Regions from separate parts of the Massilia sp. NP310 genome, predicted to be linked through region 3. Evidence: predicted binding sites of a transcription regulator. Region 3 holds the regulator's gene; each other region holds the start of a gene.

Region 1 (5,356 bases), 150 kb from region 3:
GTTCGAGCCCAGCTTGACCATGCCCTGGTTGTCGACCGCATGCTCGCCGATATGGGTGATCACGTCCCACTCCTTGAGCGGCCAGCTGGCGTCGACCCGGTAGGGGCGGTGCACCACCGCGCCTTCGACCGATTTGTCGAGCTTGAGGAACTGGCGCAGCGCCGGGTTTTCCAGCGTCTGCACGCTGTCGTGCAGCAGCGGCTTGCCGTCGTAGCGGCCGTCGGCCACGTCGCGCAGGAACAGTTCGATTTCCTCGTTGGGGATCACGTAGCCGATGTTCTGCGCATTGGCCGCGCCGGCGAAGGCCAGGCCGACCATGCGCTCGCCCGACACCACCGGGCCGCCGCTGTTGCCGGGATTGATCGGGGCGTCGATCTGGATCCGCAGGCCCGAGCTGAAGGCGCCGTAGTTGACGAACTCCACGCGCGAGACGATGCCGGTGGTGGTCGACAGCGAGTTGCCGCCGACCGGATAGCCGTAGGCGAACACCTGCTGGCGCACGTCGGGCAGCACGGGCGCCCTCGGCACCGGCGGACGCCTGTCGAAGAAGGACGGGTCTTCCAGTTCCAGCACGGCCAGGTCGATGCCGCGCGCCAGCGCGATCACCTTGGCGGCCACCTTGTCGCCCGACTGGCTGGCCTGCACCTCGACCTGGCTCGCATAGCCGACCACGTGGGCATTGGTCAGGATGCGCTTGCCCTCGATGATGACGCCGGAACCGGTGACCGAGGCTGGGGCCGCCTTGGTCCAGGGTTTATAGGGTTCGGGGCGGCGGATCGTGGCGAAGATCTTCACCACCGAGTTCTCGACCGCGGGCAGGACCGGCGCGGGCACGGCGCTCTTGGCGGCAGGGGGAGCAACTGCGGGAGCGACGGCGGGCGCCGTGGCAGGAGTAGGAGCAGGAGCAGGAGCAGGCATGGCCTGGACCTCGGGCAGCACGGTGTCCTGGGCGTGCGCGGCGCCGCAGGCGCCAAGGAGGAGGGCGGCCAGGCGCAATGTCGGCAGAGTCTTCATGGTTTCCTTCGAATGGACGGTTCAGGATGCATCCAGAAGAATAACCACAGGCGGCGCAAAAGGAAATACGGGAATCGTCGCGAAGGAATACCGGCCTTCCTTCGCGACGTGGCGCTTATGCTTACTGCTTGACGAACTTGAGCGTCATGCGGTCGCTCTCGCCGATGGCGAGGTACTTCTCGCGGTCCTTGTCCTTGTTGGTCAGCACCGGCGGCAGGGTCCACACGCCTTTTTCATGGTCGGCGGTGTCCTTCGGATTGGCGTTCACCTCCGACTTGGCGGCCAGCTTGAAGCCGGCGCGTTCGGCCATGCGGATCACGTATGCCTCGTGCATATAGCCGCTCGAGGCCTTGGCGTCCTGCTCCATCTTCGCCGGCAGGCGGTGCTCGACCACGCCCAGCACGCCGCCCGGCTTCAAGACCTTGTGCGCTTCCTTCAGCACGGTGAGCACGGCGTCGTCGCCATTGCCCAGCCAGTTGTGCAGGTTGCGGAAGGTGACCACCATGTCGGCGCTGTTCGGGGCGCCCAGCGCGATGCTGCCCGGTGGCGCGAACTGGACCGGGGTCACCTTGCCGTACACGGCGCCATTGGCCGCCAGCCTGTCGCGGAAGGCCTTGCCGCCGCGGCTCTCGGCGTCCGGCACGGCGCCATACAGCTTGCCCTGGTCGCGCAGGTAGGGCGCCAGGATCTCGGTGTACCAGCCGCCGCCCGGCGACAGCTCGATCACCGTCATGTTCGGCTTGATGCCGAAGAAGGTCAGGGTTTCGTAAGGGTGGCGGTAGGCGTCGCGGGCCTTGCTGGCGGCGGCGCGGTGTTCGCCGGCGATGGCGGATTTCAGGGCATCGTCCGCGTGCGCGGCGCCGGCAAGGCCGGTTGCCAGCATCGCGGCCAGGATCAGTCGTTTCATCGTGCGAGGTCTCCTTGGTGGGTGGGACGGCAGGCGATTCGCCGCCGTCAGCCCGAGGATGATCGAACAGGCAACCTCCATAGTCAAGCGTTCGCCGTATATGCATATATGGGGAATGTCCGTTGTACAGACAGTGCCCATCACAGGCAGAGAACATTGCATTGAGGTGGCACAAAGATTGCCTATTCAAAACGTTGAGTCAATGCTATGGTTGAGAGGTTTGCCGCGTGGCACACAGGCAAATCCAAAACAATAGCGATGTACATACAAGAGCGGCGCCGAGCTGTTTGCGGAACCGCTGCCCGGAAGTAGGTCATTCAGGAGAACACATGGAACGCCGTACCTTTCTCAATCTCAGCAGCCTGGCCGCCGCCTCGATGCTGTTGCCATTCGGTCGCGCGATCGCTGCCGAGGAACTGGTCAGCACGATGCCCGTCGCCGCCAAGAAGGCCCTGGCCGACGTCGCGCTGAACGCCGCCACCAAGGCCGGCGCCAGCTACGCCGACGTGCGCATCGGACGCTATCTCAACCAGTTCATCACCACCCGCGACCTGAACGTCGAGAACGTCGCCAATACCGAGTCGGCCGGCGTCGGCGTGCGCGTCATCGTGAACGGCGCCTACGGCTTCGCCGCGACCTCGGACATGTCGAACGACGGCATCGCCAACGCGGCGCGCCAGGCGGTGGCGATCGCCAAAGCGAACGCCAGGCTGCAGACCGAACCGGTGCGGCTTGCACCAGTCAAGGGCGTCGGTGAGGTTTCGTGGAGCACGCCGTACACCAAGGACTGGCGCACGGTGCCGATCGCCGAGAAGACCGACATGCTGATCGCCGCCAACAAGGCGGGCATGGAAGGCGGCGCCAACTTCATGCGCACGATGCTGTTCCAGGTGAACCAGCAGAAGTACTTCGCCTCGACCGACGGCTCGTATATCGACCAGGACGTGCATCGCCTGTGGGCGCCGCTGTCGGCCACCGCGGTCGACAAGGCCACCGGCAAGTTCCGCTCGCGCGACGGCCTGAGCTCCCCGGTTGGCAAGGGCTATGAATACTTCGACGCCCGCCCCGAGCACAAGATCAAGGCCGCCGGCGGCGTCGCCACCCTGTACACCGAGACCTACGACATCGTCGAGGACGCGCGGGCCGCGGGCCGCGACGCCAAGCGCAAGCTGACCGCCAAGTCGGTCCAGCCGGGCAAGTACGACCTGATGCTGTCGCCGGAACACCTGTGGCTGACCATCCACGAAAACGTCGGCCACCCGACCGAACTCGATCGCGTGCTGGGCTACGAGGCCAACTACGCCGGCACCAGCTTCGCCACGGTTGACAAGCTGAAGTCGAAGAGCTTCAAGTACGGCGCCCCGATCGTCAACATCTTCGCCGACAAGACCACCCCGGGTTCGCTGGGCGCGATCGGCTACGACGACGAAGGCGTCAAGACCAAGCGCTGGGACATCATCAAGGACGGCATCCTGGTCAACTTCCAGGCCACGCGCGACCAGGCCCACATCATCGGCGAGAAGGAATCGCACGGCTGCTCGTACGCGGACGGCTGGAACACGGTGCAATTCCAGCGCATGCCGAACGTGTCGCTGGCGCCGGGCAAGGCCAGGCTGACCCCGGACGAGATGGTCAAGGGCATCAAGAAGGGCATCTATATCATCGGCGACGGCTCGTTCTCGATCGACCAGCAGCGCTACAACTCGCAGTTCGGCGGCCAGCTGTTCTTCGAGATCAAGGACGGCAAGATCGGCCAGATGCTGGAAGACGTGGCCTACCAGTCGAACACCCAGGAATTCTGGGGCGGCTGCAGCGCGATCTGCGACGAGCGCGACTGGCGCATGGGCGGCTCCTTCTTCGACGGCAAGGGACAGCCGCCGCAGATCAGCATCGTCTCGCACGGTTCGTCGACCGCGCGCTTCAACGGCATCAACGTGATCAACACCGCTCGCAAGATCGGCTAAGGCAGGGACGCACATGAGCATCTTGACCCAGGAACAAACAAAAAAGATCAGTGACCGCGTGATGTCGCTGACCAAGGCCGACGAGTGCATCGTCAACATCGAAGGCAGCACCATCGGCAACATCCGCTTCGCCCGCAACGCCGTCTCGACCGCCGGCCTGGCCGACGACACCCGCGTGCAGGTGCAGGTCGCATTCGGCAAGAAGCAGGGCACGGCCACCATCAACGAGTTCGACGACAAGTCGATCGAGCGCGCCGTGCGCCGCGCCGAAGACCTGGCGAAGCTGGCGCCGGACAATCCGGAATTCATCCCGGCGATCGCCAAGACCGCCTACAAGCCGTCCGACACTTTCGTGCAGAAGACCGCCGACATCGATCCGGAGTACCGCGCGCAGGCCGCCGCCTACGCGATCGAGGGGTGCCGCAAGCGCGGCCTGGTCTCGGCCGGCTTCTTCACCGACCGCACCAGCTTCGAGACCGTCGCCAACTCGAACGGCCTGTTCGGCCACCAGGTCGCGACCTCGCTCGACTTCACCCTGACCGTGCGCACCGAAGACGGCCGCGGTTCGGGCTGGGTCAAGCGCTCGGCGCGCGACGTCACCAAGTTCGACCCGCGCGAAGCGGCCGAGATCGCGATCGAGAAGGCCTTGCGCTCGGTCGACGCGAAGGCGCTGGAGCCGGGACGCTACACCGTGATCATGGAGCCGGCGGCGACGTCGGACCTGCTGTCCTTCATGCTGGGCGGCTTCGACGCGCGCCGCGCCGACGAGGGCCGCAGCTTCCTGTCAAAGGCCGGCGGCAAGAATCGGCTGGGCGACAAGCTGTTCGACAGCCAGGTCAACATCTGGTCCGACCCATGGGACAAGGACGTCGCCGTGCTGCCATGGGACAACGACATGCTGCCGCGCGAACGCGTGGAGCTGGTCAAGGACGGCAAGATCAACGCCCTCGACTACTCGCGCTACTGGGCGCAGCAGAAGAAGCAGCGCGCGGTGGGCGCGGCCGGCAACATCATCATGGCCGGCACCAACAAGACCACCGAGGAGCTGATCGCCAACACCAAGAAGGGCGTGCTGGTCACCCGCACCTGGTACATCCGCATGGTGGACCCGCAATCGGTGCTGCTGACCGGCCTGACCCGCGACGGCACCTTCTACGTCGAGAACGGCAAGATCAAGCATCCGATCAAGAACTTCCGTTTCAACGAAAGCCCGGTGACGATGCTGAACAATATCGAAGAGATCGGCAAGCCGGTGGTGATCGGCGCCGACGAAGCGCGCTACTCGATGCTGATCCCGTCGATGAAGATCCGCGACTTCAACTTCACGTCGCTGTCGGACGCCGTTTAACGTAGGGTGGGCGGCTTGTCCGCCCACGCGGATGCCACCCGAGGGCACCGCACCTGGAGAATTCATGGAACGTCGTAAATTCCTGCAGATCGGCGCCGGCACTGCCGGCGCCATGCTCATTCC
Region 2 (5,356 bases), 1.5 Mb from region 3:
AGGTGTCGGTGCGCGTGGTGAGCGCCTATATGGACGCCTTGTTCGCCGAAGACCAGCTGGCGCTGGCGCGCGTGCAGCGCGATATGTATGCCGAGCAGCAGAAGGTCAATGACTTCCTGTTCCAAAAAGGCGAGGGCACCAAGACCGATTCGCTGGAAACCCAGGCCCGGCTCGACCTCGCCGAGGCTCAGCTGGTCGAGGCCCAGGATCACGTGGTCGCGGTGCGCAACACCCTGGCCGGCGTGATCGGCATGGACCCGGGCACGCTCGACCAGCTCGGCCCGAATTTCCGTCCGGTGACGCTCGACGTGGCCGGTTTCGAGGAGTGGCGCAAGCTGGCACTGGAGCGCAACAACACGCTGGCGGCGACCCGCCTGGGCGTGGAAAATGCGCGCCTGGACATCAACCGCAACCGCGCCGGCCACTTGCCGCGGGTGGACTTCGTCGCCGCCTACAGCAAGAACGACAGCGAAACCCTGAACCTGCGCGGCACGGAGTCGACCAACCGCTCGCTCGGCATCCAGGTCAACATCCCGATCTATTCGGGCGGCGCCATCAACGCCCAGACGCGCCAGGCCGCAGCCACCTATGGCCGCGCGCAGGCCGAACTGGACGCGCGCACCAACGAAACCCTGCTCGAGCTGCGCCGCGCCCACGACCTGGTGATGAGCAGTGGGCGCAAGATCGACGCCCTGGTCAAGGCCGTGGACTCCAGCAAGGAGCTCATGAAGGCCACCGAGCAGAGCATCAAGGGCGGGGTGCGCATCAACCTCGACCTGCTCACCGCCCAGCAGACCTTGTTCACCAGCCAGCGCGACCTGGCCCAGGCCCGCTATTCCTACCTGGTGGGCCTGATGCGCCTGCGCGCGGCGTCCGGCACGCTGGCGCCGGACGCCATCCGCGAGATCGGCGCTTTCTTCCGCTGATCCGGAAGGGGGGCATTCGCTCCCCTTTCTTCCCTCAACCAGCCCTATCTGGCTGGTAATTTCATTTAAAAGATTTCATCCCGCGTCAAGCAGACGCCGCCGTTATGCGGATTGGATTAATATCAATTATCCATTCAATAACGGAGGTAGCAATGGCAGTTGATGCAATCGAAGTTCAAAAACTCTATGTGGCCTACTTCGGCCGTCCAGCCGATCCGAACGGCATGGATTACTGGACCGACGCGCTCGACGCGAATTCCATTGGCATGGCCGACGTCTCGGCCTCGTTCGCCGCATCGCAGGAATACCGCGACACCTACGCCGGGCTGGATAACCGCGCCATCGTCGCCGAGGTCTACCAGAACCTGTTCGGCCGCGCGGGCGAGGAAGCCGGCGTGAATTACTGGACCGACCTGATGGACCGCGGCGTCATCTCGATCGATGACGTGGTGAAGGATATTTCCGAAGCCGCCAATGGCAGCGACAGCGTCGCCTTCAACGGCAAGGTGGCCGCCGCGAGCCTGTTCACCGCGCGCGTGGACGAACCCGACGAGATCGCCGCCTACACGGGCGATGCCGCGAATGATATTTCGATGGAATTCCTGGCCACGATTACCGACCTGGGCAGCGCCGCCGACGCGCTGAAACCGGACGTGGTGGACGCCTGGATCGAGCGCATCGTCGATGCCCATGGCGCCAGCGCCGAAGGCATCGCGCTGGTCGGCGTGGCGCCGGCGGCGGAGCCGCTGCCGGGCGCCTGACGCATCGGGCGGGTCAGGCCGCCGCGTGGCCGGCGACTGGCGCGCCCGTCTTGGTCTCGCCCGCGCAATGCGGGCACGACACGCCCACGACATAGCTCGGCGACAGCTGCTGGCGCGGCGTGACCACGGCGCGGCACGCGAAGCACTGCGCGGTCTCGGTCGGTTCCAGCTTTGGATTGAGGGCGGTGCGGTAATCGAACACGAAGCAGTCGCCCGTGTAATGGTCGCCGCCGACTTCCTCGAAATACTTCAGGATGCCACCCTCGAGCTGATACACGCGGTCGTAGCCGATGTCCTTCATGTGGATCGCGGCCTTCTCGCAGCGGATGCCGCCGGTGCAGAAGGTGACCACGGTCTTGCCGTTCAGCTCATCCTTGTGCTCGGCCGCGACGGCCGGGAATTCGGTGAATTTATCGATGCGGTAGTCGAGCGTGTTGTCGAAGGTGCCCACGTCGACCTCGAAGGCGTTGCGGGTTTCCATCATGACGACTTCGACGCCGTCGTCGTCATGGCCCTGGTCGAGCCAGCGCTTGAGCGTCCTGGCGTCGACCGCCGGTGCGCGGCCCAGTTCCGGCTTGATCAGCGGCATGCGCATGGTGATGATTTCTTTCTTGATCTTCACCAGCATGCGCTTGTGGGATTGTTCGCCCGACAGGCTTTCTTTCCATTCCAGGTCGGCCAGGCGCTCGTCGCTGCGCACCCAGGCCAGGTACTGGTCGATGTGCTCGCGCGTGCCCGACAGGAACATATTGATGCCTTCCGGCGTCAGCAGCACGGTCCCCTTCAAGCCAAGCTCGTTGCACAGGGCCTGGTATTGCGGGCGCAATTCCTCCAGGTTGTCGAGCGTGATGAATTTATAGGCGGCAATATTGACGTACTGAGTTTCGGAAGACATGGTCGATGGGCCTTGCAAAGGCGGTTGAAAAGACAGGGCGATATTATAAGTCAGCAAGCGTGCCCGACCACATGGCGCTCCCGATTTGCGACGGAGCTGCGCCACCCGTTCCCGCTGGTCATTCATGAAGAAGCGTCAGGAAGCGCGAGGGAGCACTCTTATGTCGAAAAATCTTACAGTAAATACAATCCGATATTGCGAAAAATCAATTAAGTTGTTGATTATTAACACTAATGCATTGCTGGCATCTTAATTGCTTTATGGATCATGTTCTGTTTTTAATTACCATAACTAGGGATAAACAATGATTCGTAAATTTGCCTTCATCACTCTGGCACTCGCGACCGGCTTCGCATCGGCTGCGCAAATTCTGCCTTCGAAATCGTTCAGCACCAACGCCAATGATATCTACACTTACAGCTTCGACCAGGCGCAAACCGGCAGCTACATCCTGGACTTCACGTTCAGCTTCGACGGCAAGGTGCAGAACAACGATTTCCTCGGTGTATGGTTCGGCAATGCAGGCGTCGCCAAGAACTATGAAGGCCCGAATTTCGGATTCAAGGCCAACTGCAACGAACAAGGCACCTGCACCGACGATCTTTTCGTGCGTACGCAAGGAACCGGTGGTCATTTCATCGCAGGCAGCGACCTGAAGGAAGGCGAGACCTATCACCTCTTCGCACATCTCTACAAAAGCACTGCGAACGGCTTTTATGACCGCTTCGACCTGTGGCTGAACCCGACTGCAACCGAGATGCAAACGCTGACCGGCGCCGACGCTTCGGCCACCGAAAAGTCCAGCCTCAAGTCGTTCGACACCATTGGCATTCGCACCGCCAATGTCGACAACGGCCTGACGCTGAACGTCAACCCGGCCGAAGTCCCGGAGCCGGGCAGCGTTGCGCTGATGGGCCTCGCCCTGGCCGGCCTGAGTTTCATCCGCCGCAAGCGCGCCTGATCCGAAGGAGCCGGTGTCGATAAAACCGCTGCTTCGGCAGCGGCTTTTCGGGTGCTCACAGTGCAAGCGCCAATGCCAGCGGACTTTCCTGGCGGCGTTGCAAGATATGGTCGCTGGACAGCGGTGGCCTGCTGGCCGTCGTCGAGGTCGTATAAGCGAGCGTACCGGCGAACCGACACCGATGCGGGTGGCATGATGCTGTTCGACCCGATGGCACGGTCAGCTGTATGGACGATATCGTGGTGATTGGTTCGACCGCAGCCTGATCGTAGCGTGTCACCTGGCTGGCGCCTCTGGCGACGCTCTTGCGCGTGCAGTCGGCAGGCCGAAGAACGACTACCTCTCGCCGTTTCCGGGTGTGCTGGATTGTCGGCCTTGGTCGCACCACCCCCATATTCCGCCTTCATCAGGTTGTCCGGCTCGCGGTAAAATACCCGGATGACTTCCCCGACTTTCACCCACCTGCGCGTCCACTCCGAATACTCCATCGTCGACGGCCTGGTCCGCATCGACGACCTGGTCAAGGCGGCCGTCAAGGACAACCAGCCGGCGCTGGCCGTGACCGACCTGGCCAATACCTTTTGCCTGGTGCGTTTCTACAAGGCCGCGCGCGGCAAGGGCATCAAGCCGATCGTCGGGGTCGACGCCTGGATCACCAACGACGACAACCGCGACAAACCGCACCGCCTGCTGATCCTGGCCAAGAACCATACCGGCTACCTGCAGCTGTGCGACCTGCTGGCGCGCGCCTGGCTCACCAACCAGCACAAGGGCCGCGCCGAGATCCGCACCGAGTGGCTGGAGGCGCTGGCGACGTCCGTCTCGACCCTGCATCCCGACGAGCCCCAGGCCAACGCCCTGATCGTGCTGTCGGGCGCCCATTTCGGCGACGTCGGCCAGGCGATCGAGAACGGCGATTTGCCGAAGGCCGAGGCGAACGCCCAGCGCTGGGCGCGCATCTTCCCGGGCCACTTCTATATCGAGATCCAGCGCGCCGGCCAGCCGAACCAGGAACAGCAGGTGCGCCACTCGGTGGCGCTGGCCGGCCGCCTGGGGCTGCCGGTGGTGGCCACGCACCCGGTGCAGTTCCTGGACAAGAGCGAGTTCATCGCCCACGAGGCGCGCGTCTGCATCGCCGAAGGCGAGATGCTGGCCAACGCCAAGCGCGTGCGCCGCTTCAACGAGAACATGTGCTTCAAGTCGCAGGCCGAGATGCTTGAATTGTTCAAGGACTTGCCGGGCGCGCTGGCCAACTCGGTCGAAATCGCCAAGCGCTGCAACGTCACGCTCACCCTGGGCAAGCCGCAGCTGCCGAACTTCCCGACCCCGGGCATGACGATCGACGAATTCCTGGTCGCGGAAACGAAAAAAGGCCTCGAGGAGCGCCTGGTCCAGCTGTATCCCGACCCGGCCAAGCGCGAGCAGGAACGGCCGCGCTACGAGGCGCGCCTGGAGTTCGAGAACAACACCATCATCAAGATGAAGTTCCCGGGCTACTTCCTGATCGTGGCGGAGTTCATCCAGTGGGGCAAGAACAACGGCGTGCCGATCGGCCCGGGCCGCGGCTCGGGCGCGGGTTCGCTGGTCGCCTACGCGCTCAAGATCACCGACCTCGATCCGCTGAAGTACAACCTGCTGTTCGAGCGTTTCCTGAACCCCGAGCGCGTCTCGATGCCCGACTTCGACATCGACTTCTGCCAGGAAAAGCGCGAACTGGTGATCCAGCACGTGAAGGACCTGTACGGCCGCGACGCGGTGTCGCAGATCGCCACCTTCGGCACCATGGCGGCCAAGGGCGCGATCCGCGACGTCG
Region 3 (5,356 bases):
TCGACCTGCCGCTGTTCGCGCGCGTCGGCTTCGCCGTCGCGGTGCCGTCCGGCCACCCGGAGGTGCAGCACCGCGCGCACTACGTAACGAAAAACGCCGGCGGGCGCGGCGCGGTGCGCGAGGTGTGCGACCTCGTGATGCGCGCCCAGGGCACCTACGACCAGGCGCTCGCGCCGTACTTCGCCTGAGGCTTTAAAAATGGCTACCGTCGTCGTCAACAAGCGCACCGCCCACCGCTGGAATCTCCTGGCGATGATCGTCATCGGCACCTTCTTCGCCTTCGGCAGCTTCTGGCTGCTGCAACTGATGCAGGGGTCCGACATCGACGCCCAGCTGGGCGGACCGCCGGACGAACCGGACTACATCGTCGAGAACTTCTCCTTCGTGCGCATGACCGAGAACGGCCAGCCGAGCTACCTGGTGTCGGGCAAGCGCCTGGAGCATATTCCGCGCGGCGACGTGTCGCACGTCGAGGCGCCGGTGCTGCGCGGCGTCGAGCCGGGCCGCCCGCCGATGACGGTGGTCGCGAAGAACGCGCAGATCCATCACCAGGAGCACCGGGTCGAGCTGATCGGCGACGTCGACCTGCAGCGCCCCAAGACCGCGCAGAGTGAATCGCTGCACGTGCGCACCCAGGCGCTCACCGTGCTGCCGGACGAAGAAATACTGAAGACCGATCTGCCGATCGACATGCAGCTCGGCGCGTCCAGCGTCAAGGGCACCGGCATGGTCGCCAACAATGCGACCATGCAGCTGCACCTGTCCAGCCGCGGCCAGATCGTCTATCCGCCACGCCAGCGCTGATCCTCCAGAAACGCCGCGTGCCAACCAGAGACCCGTATCCACCAACCATGAAAAAACTACTTGTCGCCGCCTTCCTTTCCCTGCTGTCGCTGACCGCGGCCGCCGAACGCGCCGATTCGCTCAAGGAAGCGGTCATCAACTTCGATTCGCTCGACATCGACGAGGTGACCGGCACCCGCATCCTGACCGGCAACGTGGTGCTGACCCGCGGCACCCTGGTGCTCAAGTCCGACCGCGCCCTGGTCAAGGAAAGCCCGGAAGGCTATATGAGCGTGACCCTCACCGCTGCCGGCGGCAAGGTCGCCACTTTCCGCCAGAAGCGTGACGGCGGTCCCGACCTGTGGGTCGACGGCCAGGCCGAGCGCATCGAGTACGACGAGCGGTCGGAACTGGTGCGCCTGTATTCCAACGCCGTCGTGCGCGAACTCGAAGGCGCGCGCATGACCAACCAGATCACCGGCCCCTTCATTTCCTACGACAACCGCAAGGAAGTGGCCACGGTGCGCAACGACGAAAGCGGCAAGAGCGTCGCCGGCGGCGGCCGCGGCACCCTGATCCTGGCGCCCAAGCGCGCACCCGCCGGAGGCGCCCAATGACGGCGATTCCGATGGAGCTGGGCGATCGCAGCACCCTGGTCGTCAAGGGCCTGCAGAAAAGCTATGGCAAGCGCCTGGTGGTGCGCGACGTGTCGCTGCAGGTGGAATGCGGCGAAGTGGTCGGCTTGCTGGGCCCGAACGGAGCCGGCAAGACCACGTCGTTCTACATGATCGTCGGCCTGGTGCCGTCGGACGCCGGCTCGATCGACATCAACGGCACCGACATCACCAGCCTGCCGATCCACCGCCGCGCCGTATTGGGCCTGTCCTACCTGCCGCAAGAGGCTTCGGTGTTCCGCAAGCTGACGGTGGAAGAGAACATCCGCGCCGTGCTCGAGCTGCAGAAGGACAACGGCAAGCCGCTGTCGAAAGACCAGATCAACGAGCGCCTCGACACCCTGCTGGCCGACCTGCAGATCGAGAAGCTGCGCGAGAATCCGGCGCTGTCGCTGTCGGGCGGCGAGCGTCGCCGCGTGGAAATCGCGCGCGCGCTGGCGACCAATCCGCGCTTCGTGCTGCTCGACGAACCGTTCGCCGGCGTCGACCCGATCGCCGTGATCGAGATCCAGCGCATCGTGCGCTTCCTGAAGGAGCGCCGGATCGGTGTTTTGATCACCGACCACAACGTGCGCGAGACGCTCGGCATCTGCGACCGCGCCTACATCATCAACCAGGGCGCGGTGCTTGCCTCCGGCCGTCCTGACGACATCATCGCCGACGAGTCGGTGCGCCGCGTGTACCTGGGTGAACACTTCCGCATGTGAGCGACGCCTAGATGAAACAGTCCCTGCAACTTCGCACTTCGCAGCACCTCGCGCTTACGCCGCAACTGCAGCAGTCGATCCGGTTGCTGTAACTGTCGACGCTCGAGCTGCACCAGGAGATCGAGCAGATACTGGGCGATAACCCCTTGCTCGAGCGGCTCGACGATCCGCTCGACCGATCGGTGCGCCTGCTGGCCGATGGCGCCATCAACAATGCGCCCGCCAACGGCGAAGCGCCGCCGGCGCCCGGCCAGCAGGCCGAGGGTGAGGGTGCGCCTGCGCAGGAGGGCGAGGGTTTCGAGGGCGGCGCCGACAACGATCGCGTCGATGCCGACTGGAGCGACAGCGGCGCGCCATCGTCCGGCGGCGGCGAGGACGAGGACGGCCGCCCGCAACTGGAAGCCTGCGCCATCACGCTGCGCGAACACCTGATGGAACAGGTGCGCGAAGCCATCCTGTCGGCGCGCGACCGTGCGCTGGCCGAGCTGGTGATCGATGCGCTGGACGACAACGGCTACCTGGAAGAGCCGCTCGACGAGATTCACGCCAGGCTGCCCCAAGAACTCGAGATCGAGATCGACGAATTACGCTGCGCGCTGGCGCTGGTGCAGAGCATGGATCCGGTGGGCGTCGGCGCGCGCAGCGCGGCCGAGTGCCTGGCGCTGCAGATCCGGCGCATGCCGGGCGTGCCGCTGGTGACGCGGCGCATGGCGCTGACCATCGTCGAGGGTTACCTGAGCTGGTTCGCCCAGCGCGAGTACAGCAAGCTGAAAAAAGCGCTCGACTGCGACGACGAAGACTTGCGCGAGGTGCAGGCCGTGGTGCGCCAATGCAATCCGCATCCGGGCGCGGCGTTCGCTTCGAACGTGTCGGACTACGTGGTGCCGGACGTGATCGTGCGCCGTTCCAAGAGCGGCTGGGCGGTCACCCTGAACCCGGACGTGATGCCGCGCCTGCGCGTGAACAGCCTGTACGCGAGCCTCCTCAAGCAGGGCAAGAGCGAAGCGCAGATGGGCGCGCAGTTGCAGGAAGCGAAGTGGCTCATCAAGAATATGCGCCAGCGATTCGACACCATCCTGCGCGTGGCGGAGGCGATCGTCGAGCGCCAGCGCAACTTTTTCTCCCATGGCGCGGTTGCCATGCGGCCCCTTGTTTTACGTGAGATAGCTGATACACTAGGCCTACACGAGAGCACAATTTCTCGTGTCACAACGCAGAAATACATGCTGACCCCGCACGGCATGTTTGAGTTGAAGTATTTCTTCGGCAGCCACGTTGCCACCGAGGCGGGAGGCGAAGCATCCTCGACGGCAATCCGTGCGCTCATCGCACAATTGACAGGAGCAGAAGACCCTAGGAACCCATTGTCCGACAGCAAGATCGCGGAGATGCTCGGGGAACAAGGCATGGTCATCGCGCGCCGGACGGTTGCAAAATACCGTGAAGCCCTCAAGATACCCCCTGTAAGCCTCCGCAAGTCCTTGTAACTGCGCCGTCCACACCCGTCGTGCCTTGTCGCGTTGGTGTGGTCCACACGGTGCAACCTTTTCAAAGGAGTGTGTATGAACCTCACAATCAGTGGCCATCATCTCGAAGTAACCCCCGCCATCCGTGAATACGTTCAGAATAAGCTCGAGCGCATCATTCGCCATTTCGACCAGGTGATCGACACCCACGTCTTCCTGGCCGTCGACAACCTCACTGAAAAAGAAAAAAGGCAGAAAGCAGAGATCAACGTCCAGGTGTCGGGCAAGACCCTGCACGTGGCAAGCGTCGCGCAAGACCTGTACGCCGCGATCGACACGCTGATGGATAAGCTGGACAGACAGATCCTGAAACACAAGCAAATGCTGAAGGACCATAGCCGTACCTCGATCAAACGCCTGCCGGAAAACGGCGGCGAAGACGCTGCTGTCGCCTGATCAGGCGCAGGGCTCACACTAGCTAAGGGCGTCTGAGGGGACGCCCTTTTTGCATCCAGCTCCCCGATATGACGCGTATCGTGTGTTCGGTAAAATGCATGTCTCTCCATTACGGATTACGCCATGACCGACCACGTCCTGACCCGCGTCGCCAACCGCACCGGCATCATCACCCTGGACCGCCCGAAGGCGCTCAATTCGCTGTCGCTCGAGATGGTGCGCGCGCTCACCACTGTGCTGCGCGCCTGGCGCCATGACGGGCAGGTCGACGCGGTCGTACTGACCAGCAGCAGCGAGAAGGCCTTGTGCGCGGGCGGCGACATCCGCTTCTTCCATGAGGTCGGCCATGCGACGCCGATGGGCGGCAGCGCGCTGCTCGAGGATTTCTTCACCGAAGAATACGCGCTGAACCACCTGATCCATTTCTACCCGAAGCCCTACATCGCCATCATGGATGGCGTCGTGATGGGCGGCGGCATGGGCATCGCCCAGGGCGGCCCGGACTGCGGCCTGCGCATCGTGACCGAGCGCACGAAGATGGCCATGCCCGAGGTGAACATCGGCCTGTTTCCGGACGTCGGCGGCAGCCACTTCCTGTCGCATGCGCCGGGACAGCTCGGCAACTACCTGGGCCTGACCGGGCTGACGATCGGCGCCGCCGACGCGCTCCATATCGGCCTGGCCGATGTCTTCGTGCCGGGCGCCGAGCTGCCGGCCCTGCATGCCTTGATTGCGTCCACACCCGGCGCTGACCTGCCGGCGGCGATCCGCGCTTTCGCGGCGCCGTTCGCGCCGCAGGCGGGCAACGGCGAACTGCAGGCCCAGCGCCAGCTGATCGATGCGCATTTCGGCGCCGCCTCGGTCGCCGCGATCATGGCTTCGCTCGAAGGCGACGAGACGCTGTTCGCGCAGCGCGCCCTGGCGGCGATGCGCCAGCGCTCGCCCCTGATGATGTGCGTGACCCACGAACTGCTGGCGCGCGGCGCGCAGCTGTCCGTGGCCGATTGCCTGCGCATGGAACGTTCGCTAGTGCGCCACAATTTCGCGCATGGCGAAGTGCTGGAAGGCGTGCGTGCGCTGGTGATCGACAAGGACAATGCGCCGCGATGGAATCCGCCTTCGCTCGATCAGGTGACGCCCGACATGGTGGCGCGCTTCTTCGACCCGGTGTGGCCGGAGCATGCGCATCCGCTCAGGCATCTCGCATAATCCGCTGCGTGCATATCCATTTTTGCGTGACACCATATCGGTGAGGTGTGAACATCGGGTC

Evidence for each region. The regulator sigma-54, encoded in region 3, starts transcription at its own class of promoters, with help from an activator protein. The targets are predictions, from matches to a motif close to TGGCANGNAANCTGCTTT.
Region 1: KY496_RS20155 (TldD/PmbA family protein) is a predicted target of sigma-54. The motif match lies at 2,089-2,106, and genes of this name have one in related genera.
Region 2: KY496_RS14300 (PEP-CTERM sorting domain-containing protein) is a predicted target of sigma-54. The motif match lies at 2,825-2,842, and genes of this name have one in related genera.

Annotation. Positions count from the first base shown of each region.
Region 1 is NZ_CP080379.1:4,586,363-4,591,718, forward strand. Features, by position in the region: gene KY496_RS20145 (S1C family serine protease) at 1-1,014, opposite strand, end outside; gene KY496_RS20150 (class I SAM-dependent methyltransferase) at 1,136-1,921, opposite strand; gene KY496_RS20155 (TldD/PmbA family protein) at 2,251-3,885, shown strand; gene KY496_RS20160 (TldD/PmbA family protein) at 3,899-5,233, shown strand; gene KY496_RS20165 (TldD/PmbA family protein) at 5,298-5,356, shown strand, end outside.
Region 2 is NZ_CP080379.1:3,258,410-3,263,765, reverse strand. Features, by position in the region: gene KY496_RS14315 (TolC family outer membrane protein) at 1-926, shown strand, start outside; gene KY496_RS14310 (DUF4214 domain-containing protein) at 1,079-1,687, shown strand; gene KY496_RS14305 (sulfurtransferase) at 1,701-2,582, opposite strand; gene KY496_RS14300 (PEP-CTERM sorting domain-containing protein) at 2,887-3,543, shown strand; gene dnaE (DNA polymerase III subunit alpha) at 3,982-5,356, shown strand, end outside.
Region 3 is NZ_CP080379.1:4,732,287-4,737,642, forward strand. Features, by position in the region: gene KY496_RS20825 (HAD family hydrolase) at 1-188, shown strand, start outside; gene lptC (LPS export ABC transporter periplasmic protein LptC) at 199-804, shown strand; gene lptA (lipopolysaccharide transport periplasmic protein LptA) at 852-1,400, shown strand; gene lptB (LPS export ABC transporter ATP-binding protein) at 1,412-2,164, shown strand; gene KY496_RS27475 (hypothetical protein) at 2,176-2,256, shown strand; gene KY496_RS20845 (RNA polymerase factor sigma-54) at 2,311-3,651, shown strand; gene hpf (ribosome hibernation-promoting factor, HPF/YfiA family) at 3,727-4,086, shown strand; gene KY496_RS20855 (enoyl-CoA hydratase/isomerase family protein) at 4,210-5,295, shown strand.